DNA from 2 places in the Nocardiopsis sp. iso_238 genome. Region 2 is predicted to be linked to the other one. Evidence: riboswitches for the same ligand, from Rfam matches in the RefSeq annotation. Region 2 holds a riboswitch; the other holds the start of a gene.

Region 1 (5,726 bases), 1.5 Mb from region 2:
TCTCTCGGTCCGTTTCGGGACCACCGTCCCAATGGCCGGTCCCGCGTACCATCGAGAACCGGGTTCCCACTCGATAGGGTCGCCTCATGCACCACCCCCCGGACACGCTCCACGCTCGCAAACGCCGTAAGGCGAGGGCCACGATCGTGTCAGCAGCCTTCCAACTCTTCGCCGAACACGGATTCGACAACGTGACGGTCGCGGCCATCGCGGAACGCGCCGAGGTCGGCCGCACGACCTTCTTCCGGTACTTCGGCGACAAACAGCAGGTGCTGTTCGCGGATGACGGAGCCGAGGTGGACCGCATGTGCTCCTACGTGCGGGAACGCGCGGACCTGAAGCCGGGGACCGGCCTCGCGGACGCGCTCGCCCTGCTCCGTGAGGCCGCGGACGCCAGCGGACCCACCGCCCTGTCTCCCGCGCACTCCGCCGTGCTGGTGCGGCTCCTCAGGGAGAGCATCGACCTCAGATCCCGCTACCTGCTCACCCGGCAGCAGCGGGCGCTCCGCCTGGCCGCCGCACTGACCGAGGCGGGCGCGGCGGAGAACGTCGCCGTCCTGGCCGCCCACACCGCCATGGCCTGCGACCTCACGGCGATGCGGCTCGCGGAGAGTCCCGAGGCCTACCCCGCCCACGTGGACGAGGCCCACGGGATGCTCCGCACCCTCGGGGTGTCCGGGGACTGACCGGATCGGGGCGCGACCCTCCTGCCCCGATCCCGTGCTCACCGGTCGTGCTCGCGCACCAGACCGACGAGCCCGCGGCCGAAGAGCACCACCACCGTCAGACTGACCGCGCCCACCAGTGCGTAGGGGACACGGAGCGCGTCAGCCTGGCCCAGGGTGGGTGCCAGGGCGGCCACCAGGACACCGCCCGCCGCCATGCCCACGGCGCTCATGCCCCAGCTGACCGTGCGCATGGCGGCGTTCACGCGCCCGAGCAGGTGGTCCGGGGTGAGGCGCTGGCGGAGGGAGGTCATCGCGACCCCGTAACCCAGGACCAGGCCCCCACTGAGGAAGTACACCCCGGCGACCACGGGGGTGAGCGGGAACAGGGCCACCACGAGGTACAGCAGCCCGCTCCCGGCCAGGCAGAGCGTCGGCAGGGTTCCGTGCGGCAGGACCGGGCGCAGTCGGGAGACCACCTGTCCGCCGACCACCCCGCCGGTCGCGGCGAAGGCCATGAGCAGGCCGAACCCGGCCGCGCCCAGTTCCAGGACGTCCCGGACGAACAGCACCTGGGTGGAGAGCAGCGTGGCGTAGGCGGTGTTCACGAACACCGCGATGATCGCCACCGCGCGCAGCAGCGGCTGGTTCCACAGCGCCTTGACACCCTCGACCACGTCGCCCCACACGCCGCGCTGCGCCCGCCTGACGGGGGTCGCGGGGGTGGTCGCGCGGACCCGGAGGAGCGCCGCCACCGACACCAGCAGCGCGGCGGCGTTGAACAGGAACGGGGCGAACAGGCCGAGGGACAGCACGAATCCGCCCAGCGGGCGCCCCGCGAACTCCTGCGCCACGATCGCCCCGGACCTGACGTGCCCGTTGGCGCGCTCCAGGCTCTCCTTGGGGACCAGCGCGGTCACCGTGGTCTCGGCGGCGGTGTCGTGACAGACCTCCAGGGCGCCGAAGCAGAACGCGAAGGCCGCGAGCAGGGGGATCGAGGCCCACCCGGAGGACACCACCAGGGCCAGCAGCGCCCAGAGCAGCAGCCGCAGCGCGTTGGCGGAGACCATCAGCGTGAACCGGGGCAGGCGGTCCACGAGCACCCCGGCGGGCAGCGCGAGGAGGAGCCAGGGGAGTCGGCCCGCTGTGGCGACGGCGGCCACCAGCGCGGCGTTGTCGGGGGCCAGGGAGGAGGCCAGCCACGGCACGGCGATCATCGCCACGCCGTCGCTCAGGTTCGAGGCCAGGGACGCGGACCAGAAGGCCCGGAAGCGTCCGCCGAGCGGCGCGTTCGACGCCCGGGCGGTGGAGTCGGACACGGGGGGACCACCGACTTTCCCGAGCCGGTGTCTCGGGCGGTTCCCGAGCGGGGCACCGGCACACGGCTTCACGCTAACGGCCGCCGGGCCCCGAGACGGGTCGCGTGGGGGGCTGGATTTAGTAGGACGTCCAACTATATGGTGAGGGTGCCGAGAGCGGGGAAGCTGGTGCGAATCCAGCGCGGTCCCGCCACTGTGACCGGGGCGAACACCCGGAAGTCAGGCCACCGCTCGCGGCCCGAGATTCGTGTGGTCCACGAGGATGGAGCGAACACGCATGGTCAGCGAGCTGACGCATTTCGTGCATGGCAGGAACGTCCCGGGCCGGAGCGGCCGCTTCGGTGACGTCCACGACCCCAGCACCGGCCGGATCCAGGCGAGGGTCCCCCTGGCGGACCGGGCGGAGACCGAGGCGGTCATCGCGGACGCCGAGGAGGCACAGGTCGCATGGGGCTCCTGGAGCCCCCAGCGCAGGGCACGGGTCCTGCTCAGGTTCCTCCAGCTGGTCGAGCCCGAGCGCGAGTCGATCGCCCGCGCCCTGTCCGCCGAACACGGCAAGACCGTGGCCGACGCCCACGGCGACCTCCAGCGCGGCCTGGAGGTGGTGGAGTTCGCGGCGGGGATCCCGCACCTGCTCAAGGGCGAGTTCACCGACAACGCCGGGGCCGGGATCGACGTCCACTCCCTGCGCCAGCCGCTGGGCGTGGTCGCGGGGATCACCCCGTTCAACTTCCCCGCGATGATCCCGCTCTGGAAGGCCGCGCCCGCGCTGGCCTGCGGGAACGCCTTCATTCTCAAGCCCTCGGAACGCGACCCCTCGGTCCCGCTCCGGCTGGCCGAGCTCTTCCTGGAGGCCGGGCTGCCCCCGGGCGTGCTCAACGTGGTCAACGGCGGCAAGGAGACGGTGGACACCCTGCTCACCGACCCCCGCGTGGCCGCCGTGGGCTTCGTCGGCTCCACCCCGATCGCGGAGTACGTCTACTCGACCGCCACCGCGCACGGCAAGCGCGCCCAGTGCTTCGGCGGGGCCAAGAACCACATGGTCGTCATGCCCGACGCCGACCTGGACCAGGTGGCCGACGCCCTGATCGGCGCCGGGTACGGGTCCGCGGGCGAGCGCTGCATGGCCATCTCCGTCGCGGTCCCCGTGGGCGAGGAGACCGCCGACGCCCTCGTCGCCAAGCTGACCGAACGCATCGCCGGGCTGACCGTGGGCGCCTCGGACGACCCCGACGCCGACTTCGGACCGCTGGTGTCCAGGGACGCCCTGGACCGCGTCGACGCCTACGTGGCCCTGGGCGTGGAGGAGGGCGCCGAACTGGTGGTCGACGGCCGCGGCCTCAAGGTCAGAGGCCACGAGGAAGGCTTCTTCACCGGGGCCTCCCTGTTCGACCGCGTCACCCCGGACATGCGCGTCTACCAGGAGGAGATCTTCGGCCCCGTGCTGTGCGTGGTGCGCGCGGCCGACTACGAGGAGGCCCTGCGCCTGCCCAGCGAGCACGAGTACGGCAACGGCGTCTCCGTCTTCACCCGGGACGGCGACACCGCCCGCGACTTCTCGCAGCGCGTCAACACCGGCATGGTCGGCGTCAACGTGCCCATCCCGGTGCCCGTCGCCTACCACACGTTCGGCGGCTGGAAGAGGTCCGGCTTCGGTGACCTCAACCAGCACGGACCCGACTCGATCCGCTTCTACACCCGCACCAAGACCGTCACCTCGCGCTGGCCCTCCGGGGTCAAGGAGGGCGCGGAGTTCACGATCCCGGTCGTCCGGTGACCGCCGCGATCACCGACGAACAGCGCGCGCTGGCCGAGACCGCGCGCGGGTTCGCGGACGAACACCTCGCACCGTTCGCCGTCGGCTGGGACCAGACCAAGCACTTCCCGGTCGACGTGCTCCGCAAGGCCGCCGAACTCGGTATGGGCGGCCTCTACGTCTCCGAGGACACCGGCGGAACCGGCCTGACCAGGCTCGACGGCGCCCTGGTCTTCGAGGCCCTGGCCACCGGCTGCCCGTCCGTGGCCGGGTACCTGTCCATCCACAACATGGTCGCCTGGATGGTCGACCGCTACGGCGACACCGACCAACGCGCCCGCTGGTTGCCGGGCCTGTGCTCCATGGAGTCCCTGGGCAGCTACTGCCTCACCGAACCCGGCGCCGGTTCGGACGCCGCCGCGCTCAGCACCCGGGCGGTCCGCGACGGGGACTCCTACGTCCTCACCGGGTCCAAGCAGTTCATCTCCGGCGCGGGCGTCTCCGAGGTCTATGTGGTGATGGCGCGGACCGGAGGCGACGGCGCGGCCGGGATCTCCGCGTTCGTCGTGCACCGCGACGACCCGGGGGTGTCGTTCGGCGCCGACGAGGCCAAGATGGGCTGGAACGCCCAGCCCACCCGCCAGGTGCTCATGGACGGGGTCCGGCTGCCCGCCGACCGCCTCCTGGGAGCCGAGGGCGACGGCTTCCGCATCGCGATGAACGGGCTCAACGGCGGCCGCCTCGGTATCGCCGCCTGCTCGCTCGGCGGCGCCCTGGCCGCACTGGAGCGCAGCACCGCCTACCTGGGGAGCCGTGAGGCCTTCGGCGCCCCGCTGATCAACGCGCAGGCGCTCCGGTTCCGGCTCGCGGAGATGGCCACCGACCTGGAGGCCGCCCGCTCCCTGCTGTGGCGGGCTGCGGGCGCCCTGGACGAGGGGGACCCCGAGGCCGCGCACCTGTGCGCGATGGCCAAGCGGTTCGCCACCGAGGCCGGGTACACCGTCGCGGACCAGGCCCTCCAGCTCCACGGGGGGTACGGCTACCTCACGGAGTACGGCATTGAGAAGATCGTGCGCGACCTGCGGGTGCACCGAATCCTGGAAGGGACCAACGAGATCATGAGCCTCATCATCGCTCGACGACTCACCGGGGCCGCCTGATGACCGGCGAAGACGACGCCACGGTGCTGCTGCGGGTGGAGGGCGCGCTCGCCCGCGCCACGCTCAACCGGCCGCGCGCCATCAACGCACTGGACCACGCGATGGTCCGCACGTTCGCGGACGCCCTCACCTCCTGGGAGAAGGACGAGGGCGTGGCGGTGGTGCTGCTCGACGGCGCCGGGGAGCGCGGTCTGTGCGCGGGCGGCGACATCCGCGCCATCCGGGCCAGCGCGGTGAACGGCGACAGCCAGGCCGCCGACTTCTGGCGGGACGAGTACCACCTCAACGCGCAGATCGCCCGCTACCCCAAGCCCTACGTGGCCCTCATGGACGGCGTGGTCATGGGCGGCGGCGTGGGGGTCTCCGCACACGGCGGGGTCCGCGTGGTCACCGAACGCTCCAAGGTGGGCATGCCGGAGACCACCATCGGGTTCGTGCCCGACGTCGGCGGCACCTTCCTGCTGTCGCGGACGCCCGGCGAGACCGGCACCCACCTCGCGCTCACCGGGACGCCGATCGGCGCGGCGGACGCGGTGTACACCGGGATGGCCGACCACTACGTGCCCTCCGAGCGCCTGCCCGACCTCGTGGCCGCGCTCTCGGAGGCGGGAACGGAGGCCGACGTCACCGAGGCCGTGGGCCGCTTCGCGGAGATCGTCCCGGCCGCGCCCCTGGAGGCCCTGCGCGGGTGGATCGACGCCTGCTACTCCGCCGACACCGCCGAGGAGATCGTGGCGCGGCTGCGCGCGCACGGCGACCCGGAGGCGGCGAGGGCGGCCGACACCATCGGGGCCAAGTCCCCGACCGCCGTGAAGACCACCCTGGC
Region 2 (5,726 bases):
CACCGGGGCTGCGCAACCTCCAGGGTGTCGAGCAGCTGCTGCCCCTGGTCAGCGCCGTCCGCGCGTCCCTGGCCGAGGCGGGCCGCCCCGAGCTGCCGCTCCTGGTGAAGATCGCCCCGGACCTGGCCGACGAGGACGTCGACGCCGTCGCGGACCTCGCGCTGGCCGAGGGCCTGGACGGGATCATCGCCACCAACACCACGATCTCCCGTTCCGGACTCGACACCTCCGACGAGGATGTCGAGGCGGCCGGAGCCGGGGGCCTGTCGGGCGCCCCGCTCAAGGAGCGCTCGCTGGAGGTCCTGCGCCGCCTGCGCTCCCGCGTGGGCGACCGGGTCACCCTGGTCGCGGTCGGCGGCATCGAGACCCCCGAGGACGCCTGGGCCCGCGTCCGCGCCGGCGCCACCCTGGTCCAGGGGTACACCGGGCTGATCTACGGCGGTCCGCTGTGGCCCCGCCGCATCCACCGGGGCCTGGCCCGCCTGGTCCGCGAGGCCGGGTACCGGTCCGTCCAGGAGGCCGTGGGGTCGGACGCCCCGGCTCCGGCGCTCACGGTGGTCCGGGAGACCCACGAGGCCAGCTGACCGACGCGCGGGCGGCCGGTGGGGGTTCCCACCGGCCGCCCGCGCGTGTGCGCCCTACCAGTCGCCGTCCCAGTCGGGAGGGTAGACGTTGCCGGGTTCCGGGCCGCCGAGCGCCTGGCTGCTGGTGACGAACACGTAGTCCTCCGCGCGCAGCCGTTCGACGATCTCCGGGACCGCCGCGAGCGTGGCGGGCCGGGGGTCGTGCAGCAGCACCACCGCGCCCGGTTCGACCCCGTCGAGGACGGTCTCCACGATCTCGTCCCGGTCGTGCCCCTTCCAGTCCCCGCTGTCCACCGTCCACGCGACCTCCGCCATGTCCTGCGCGGTGATCTCCTCGTGCACGTCGTCGTTGGTGGCGCCGAACGGCGGCCGGAACTGCTCGACCGTGAACCCGGTCTGCCTGCGGACCATCGCGCTCACCGCGGCCGTCTGCGCGGCAAGGCGCCCGGGGTCCATCTTGTTCATGTGCTCGTGTTCGTCGCCGTGGCTGGCGATCTCGTGCCCCTCGGCGTAGGCGCGCCGCAGCACGCTCGGCCGGGTCAGGGTCGGGCCGCCGTTGAGGAAGAAGGAGGCCGTCACCCCCTCCTCCGCGAGGACGTCCAGCAGGTGCGGGGTGGCGTCCACCGGTCCGTCGTCGAAGGTCAGGGCCACGCACCTGGTCTCGCCGTCCTGGCAGTCCACCTCGGGGTCACCGGCGGTGACCACTCCGGGCGGGGGACCGTCCCCGGCGTCATCGGACCGGGCCGCGGGCAGGGCCAGGTCGGGTTCCGCCACCAGGGCGGCCTCCCGGGCGCGCTCACCCAGGTCCGACAGCAGCGGTGCGGCCCGCTCGTGCCCGACCACCACGGCCCTGCGACCGGGGGCGCTGTCGGGGACGTGGCCGTCGACGATCGGTGACAGGTGCCCGTCGTCGAACTCGACCACCAGGTCCCCCGACGCGTTGAACCCGATCGAGTCGTAGGTCCGCAGCACCGGGTGGAACGCGTCGGGGTCGACGTCCTCGTCGTCCGCCAGCTCCTCGCGCGCGATGGCGTTGAGCCGGACCAGCTCCTCCTGCCCGCGCAGCAGTTCGGTGGAGGAGGACACGGAGAGGTCGTGGGCGTCGTACCAGTACGTCGCGTAGCCCTCCCGCAGGCCGTGCATGTCCTCCTCGGTGCGGACCAGCCGGACCCCGAGGACCCCGTCCCCGGCGGCGACCAGCTCCCAGTCGACGTCCAGCCGCACGGGATCGCGGGTCCCGGCACGGAAGTCCCGCACCTCCTGGTCCACCCGCGCGGCAAGGCCCTCCGCGAAGGCGTCGGCGCCCTCGAACTCCGGGTAGGCGACGCTGACCTCCACGCCCTCGGGCTCGTGGGGGTGGCCGGTGAAGTCCCGGGCGTCGCCCCGCCACTCCCCGACACCGTCCCCGACCTCGTCGGCCAGCACGGTGAGCCGCTCGGGGTCGCCCTCGTCCACGCTCACCGCCCCGTTCCCGCACGCGGCGAGCGTGAGGGACAGCAGCACCAGGGCGGTCCCCGGCCGGAACGGCTGTGCCCGGACCGGGCCGGGTGGGGGAACGGTCCGGCCCGGCCCAACTCTCCTCGACGCCAAGACCCGACTCCCTCGTCCCTCTGGGGATGCTCCTCACGACTGCTGGGAGCAACATAGGGGACAACACCCCGGCCCCTCTGGCGGTGTCCACATGTGGACACCGCCAGAGGGGCCGGGGTGCGGGTGGGTCACTCCGAGTCGCTCGGAGCCTCCTCCGGGGCCTCCTCCTCGGGGACGCCGTCGACGTAGGTGCGGCCCGGCTCGGTGGTGCCGAGCAGCTGCGACACCGTGACCATCGAGTACCCGCGTTCGTCCAGTTCACGGATGATGTCGATCGACGCGTCGATGGTGGTGGGGTGGATGTCGTGCATCAGGATGATCGCGCCGTCGGACGCGCCGTCCAGCGCGCGATCGCGCACCACGTTCGCCTTGCGGTCCCGCCAGTCGTTGGTGTCCACGCTCCACAGGATCTGCGCCAGCCCGAGCTCCGCCGTCACCTCCGCGACCGTGTCGTCGGTGGCCCCGTACGGAGGCCGCATCAGGTCCATGGTGTATCCGGTCTCCCGGTACACCAGCGCCTGCGTCGCCTCCAGGTTCTCGCGGACACCGTCCGCCGAGAGCTCGGTCAGGTTGGGGTGGTCCAGAGTGTGGTTGGCCACCTCGTGCCCCTCGGCGTAGGTGCGCCGCACCACCCACGGGTGCTCCCTGACCGGGAGGCCGGTGACGAAGAAGGTGGCCTTGGCGTCGTGCGCGGCCAGGGCGTCCAGCAGCTCGGGGGTGCGCCCGCCGGGGCCGTCGTCGTAGGTGAGCGCCACGCACTTGGTGTCGGGCGCGGAGCAGTCGACCGAGTCGTCACGCGGGGCCAGCACGCCGGGCGCAGCCGAGGCCGAGCCGTCCTTGTCCGCCTCCGGGGCCTCGTCGATCGAGAAGGCGCGCACGCCCGTGGTCGCCGCCTCGCGCACCCGCAGGCCGAGGTCGGAGAGCAGCGACTCGGCCTCGTCCCGGGGCAGTACCGCGTGCACGCGGCCCGCACCGGCCGGGGCGACCTGGCCCTCGTCGAACTCCACCACGAGGTCACCGTCCGGGTTGAAGCCCACCGAGTCGTAGAGGGAACTGATCGGGTGCAGCGCCGAGGGAACGGCGTCCGTGCCGGACACCGCCTCGCGCACCCGCTCGTTCAGTTCGGCCAGCTCCTCCTGTCCGGCGAAGAGGTGGCTGGAGCCGTGGACCGCGCCCGTGCCGGTCTCGTACCAGTAGGTGCTGTGCCCCTCCCTGGTCTCCTCGGAGTCCGTCTCGGTGGTGGTCATCCGCACCCCCACGATCCCTTCGTCGGCGGCGGTCAGGCCCCACTCCCCGAGGAACGTGCGCGCCCCGGGGTTGGCCGCCTCGAAGGAGCGCGCCTGGGCGCCGAGGGTCCTCTCCAGGAAATCGGTCAGCGGTCCGGCGTTCGGAATGGACGGGTAGGTGACGGAGACGTCCGCCCCGCCCTCGTAGGCGAGAGTGATCTCCTCTGTTCCGGGGACCGCGTCGGGGGAGACCGTGGTCAGTTGGTCGGGTTCGCCGGTGGCCGGGGTCCGTGTCCCGTCACCGGATGACTGGTCGCCGTCGCCCGCCAAGGCACTGTCCTCCAACAGTCCGATCGGTCGGGACGCCGACAGCACCAGTCCCAGCAGGACGACCATCGCGATCGCGACCGTGAGGAGGGGCTGGTCGGGAGCCATGGTCTGCCGGTCTTGCTGCTTCACCTGGGGTTCTCCACGTTCATCGTCTGACGAACGTTCGTGGGGGAGGAGGGGGAGCGCTCCCCCACGTAACGCTGATTGTCGGTTGGGATGCCGCGAACCCGACGCGGGTTCACGCCGAGTGGGCGAGGACCACGCCGGGTGCATGGGCGGAGGGGGCGCTCCCTATACTTGCAGCCGTGGAAGGTACACGCTCCACCCTTGGTCACCCCGGAAGCCTTCCGGGGCGGGCGTTGCGTGTCGAAAGAGGGAACCCGGTGCGAGTCCGGGACTGCCCCGCAGCGGTGAGTGGGAACGAACGTCGTCATAAGCACTGGTGATCCGACCGGAAAAGTCGGAAACCGGGAAGCGGCGACCAGTAGGAGGGCCGGCGGTCACGCCGGAGCACGCCCACGAGTCCGAAGACCTGCCTCCGCCCGGCGGCGCACCCGTGCCGTCGGTGGTCCCGTGCCCCGAGGGAGGGCCGAGGGCGGAGACAGCCGTGCGCCGTCGGGCGCCTCCTCGGCGTGTCCGCGTCCTCGCTCGCCTCGTGGCCGGTACCCGGCTTTCGACGAGGGAGAGAAGCTCCATGCCCAGCACCCCGGCCGCCAGGCCGTCCGTGCGTTCCACCGTGCACGGCTATCCGCGCATCGGCCCCGACCGCGAACTCAAGCGCGCCAGCGAGTCCTACTGGAAGGGCGGCACCACCGCCGCCGAACTCGACGCCGTCGCCGCCGAACTCCGCCTGGGCGTCTACGCCCAGCTGCGGGAGGCGGGCGTGGACGACCTGCCGTCCAACACCTTCTCCTACTACGACCAGGTGCTGGACACGGCGGTCCTGTTCGACCTCGTGCCCTCCCGCTTCGCCTCCCCGGCCCAGGCCGGTGAACGGGACGAGCAGCTGCGCCGCTACTTCGCGCTCGCCCGGGGCGAGCAGGGCGCCCCGCCGCTGGAGATGACCAAGTGGTTCGACACCAACTACCACTACCTCGTCCCCGAGCTCTCCCCCAGCACCCGGCCGCGCCTGGTCGGTGACAAGCCCGTCACCGAGTTCCGTGAGGCCTCCGAGGCCGGGTTCCAGACCCGCCCCGTGCTGGTCGGCCCGCTGACCTTCCTCCTGCTGGCCAAGGCCGCCGACGACGCCCCCGAGGGTTGGGAGCCCATCGAGCTCCTCGACCAGCTCCTGGACGCCTACGCCCGGCTGCTGTCCGACCTCAGGGCCGCCGGCGCCACCGAGGTCCAGCTCGACGAGCCGATCCTGGCCACCGACGAGGGCCGCTCGGCCGTCGGCCACCTGGAGCGCGTCTACCAGCGCCTGGGTGCCCTCACCGACCGCCCCTCCCTCCTGGTCTCCACCTACTTCGGCTCCATCGGCGCCGCCGCCCTGCGCGTCCTCAAGGACTCCCCGGTGGAGGCGGTCGGCCTCGACCTGGTCACCGACGCCGAGGGCGTCGAGGACCTGGCCGCGGTCTCCGGCCTCGGCTCCACCCGCCTGGTCGCGGGCGTCGTCGACGGGCGCAACGTGTGGCGTACGGACCTGCCCGCCGCCGTGGCGGAGCTGGGCACCCTGCTCGCCCTCACCGACGAGCTCACCGTGAGCACCTCCTGCTCACTGCTGCACGTGCCGATCGACCTCGACGCCGAGACCTCGCTCGCCCCCGAGCTGCGCGCGGCCCTGGCCTTCGCCAAGCAGAAGGCGGGGGAGGTGGCCCTGCTCGGCCGCGTGCTCACCGAGGGCGAGGACGCCGACTTCGACGCTGCCGCCACCGGGAACCCGTCGTTCACCGACGCCCGGGTGCGCGCCCGCCTGGACGCGCTGGGTCAGGACGCCTACGAGCGCCCCGAGGACCGCGGCGCGCCCACCGACGTCACCCTCACCACGACCACCATC

Evidence for each region. A riboswitch is a leader RNA that binds a small molecule or an ion and turns the genes downstream of it on or off. The one in region 2 is predicted to bind cobalamin.
Region 1: another riboswitch for cobalamin. It lies ahead of AC0VYL_RS25735 (CoA-acylating methylmalonate-semialdehyde dehydrogenase); the one in region 2 lies ahead of metE (5-methyltetrahydropteroyltriglutamate--homocysteine S-methyltransferase).

The regions. Positions count from the first base shown of each region.
Region 1 is NZ_CM149668.1:5,701,656-5,707,381, reverse strand. Features, by position in the region: gene AC0VYL_RS25745 (TetR/AcrR family transcriptional regulator) at 87-686, shown strand; gene AC0VYL_RS25740 (MFS transporter) at 725-1,984, opposite strand; adenosylcobalamin (AdoCbl) riboswitch at 2,117-2,263, shown strand; gene AC0VYL_RS25735 (CoA-acylating methylmalonate-semialdehyde dehydrogenase) at 2,262-3,761, shown strand; gene AC0VYL_RS25730 (acyl-CoA dehydrogenase family protein) at 3,758-4,900, shown strand; gene AC0VYL_RS25725 (enoyl-CoA hydratase/isomerase family protein) at 4,900-5,726, shown strand, end outside.
Region 2 is NZ_CM149668.1:4,229,884-4,235,609, reverse strand. Features, by position in the region: gene AC0VYL_RS19190 (quinone-dependent dihydroorotate dehydrogenase) at 1-584, shown strand, start outside; gene AC0VYL_RS19185 (polysaccharide deacetylase family protein) at 639-2,087, opposite strand; gene AC0VYL_RS19180 (polysaccharide deacetylase family protein) at 2,303-3,835, opposite strand; cobalamin riboswitch at 4,042-4,267, shown strand; gene metE (5-methyltetrahydropteroyltriglutamate--homocysteine S-methyltransferase) at 4,425-5,726, shown strand, end outside.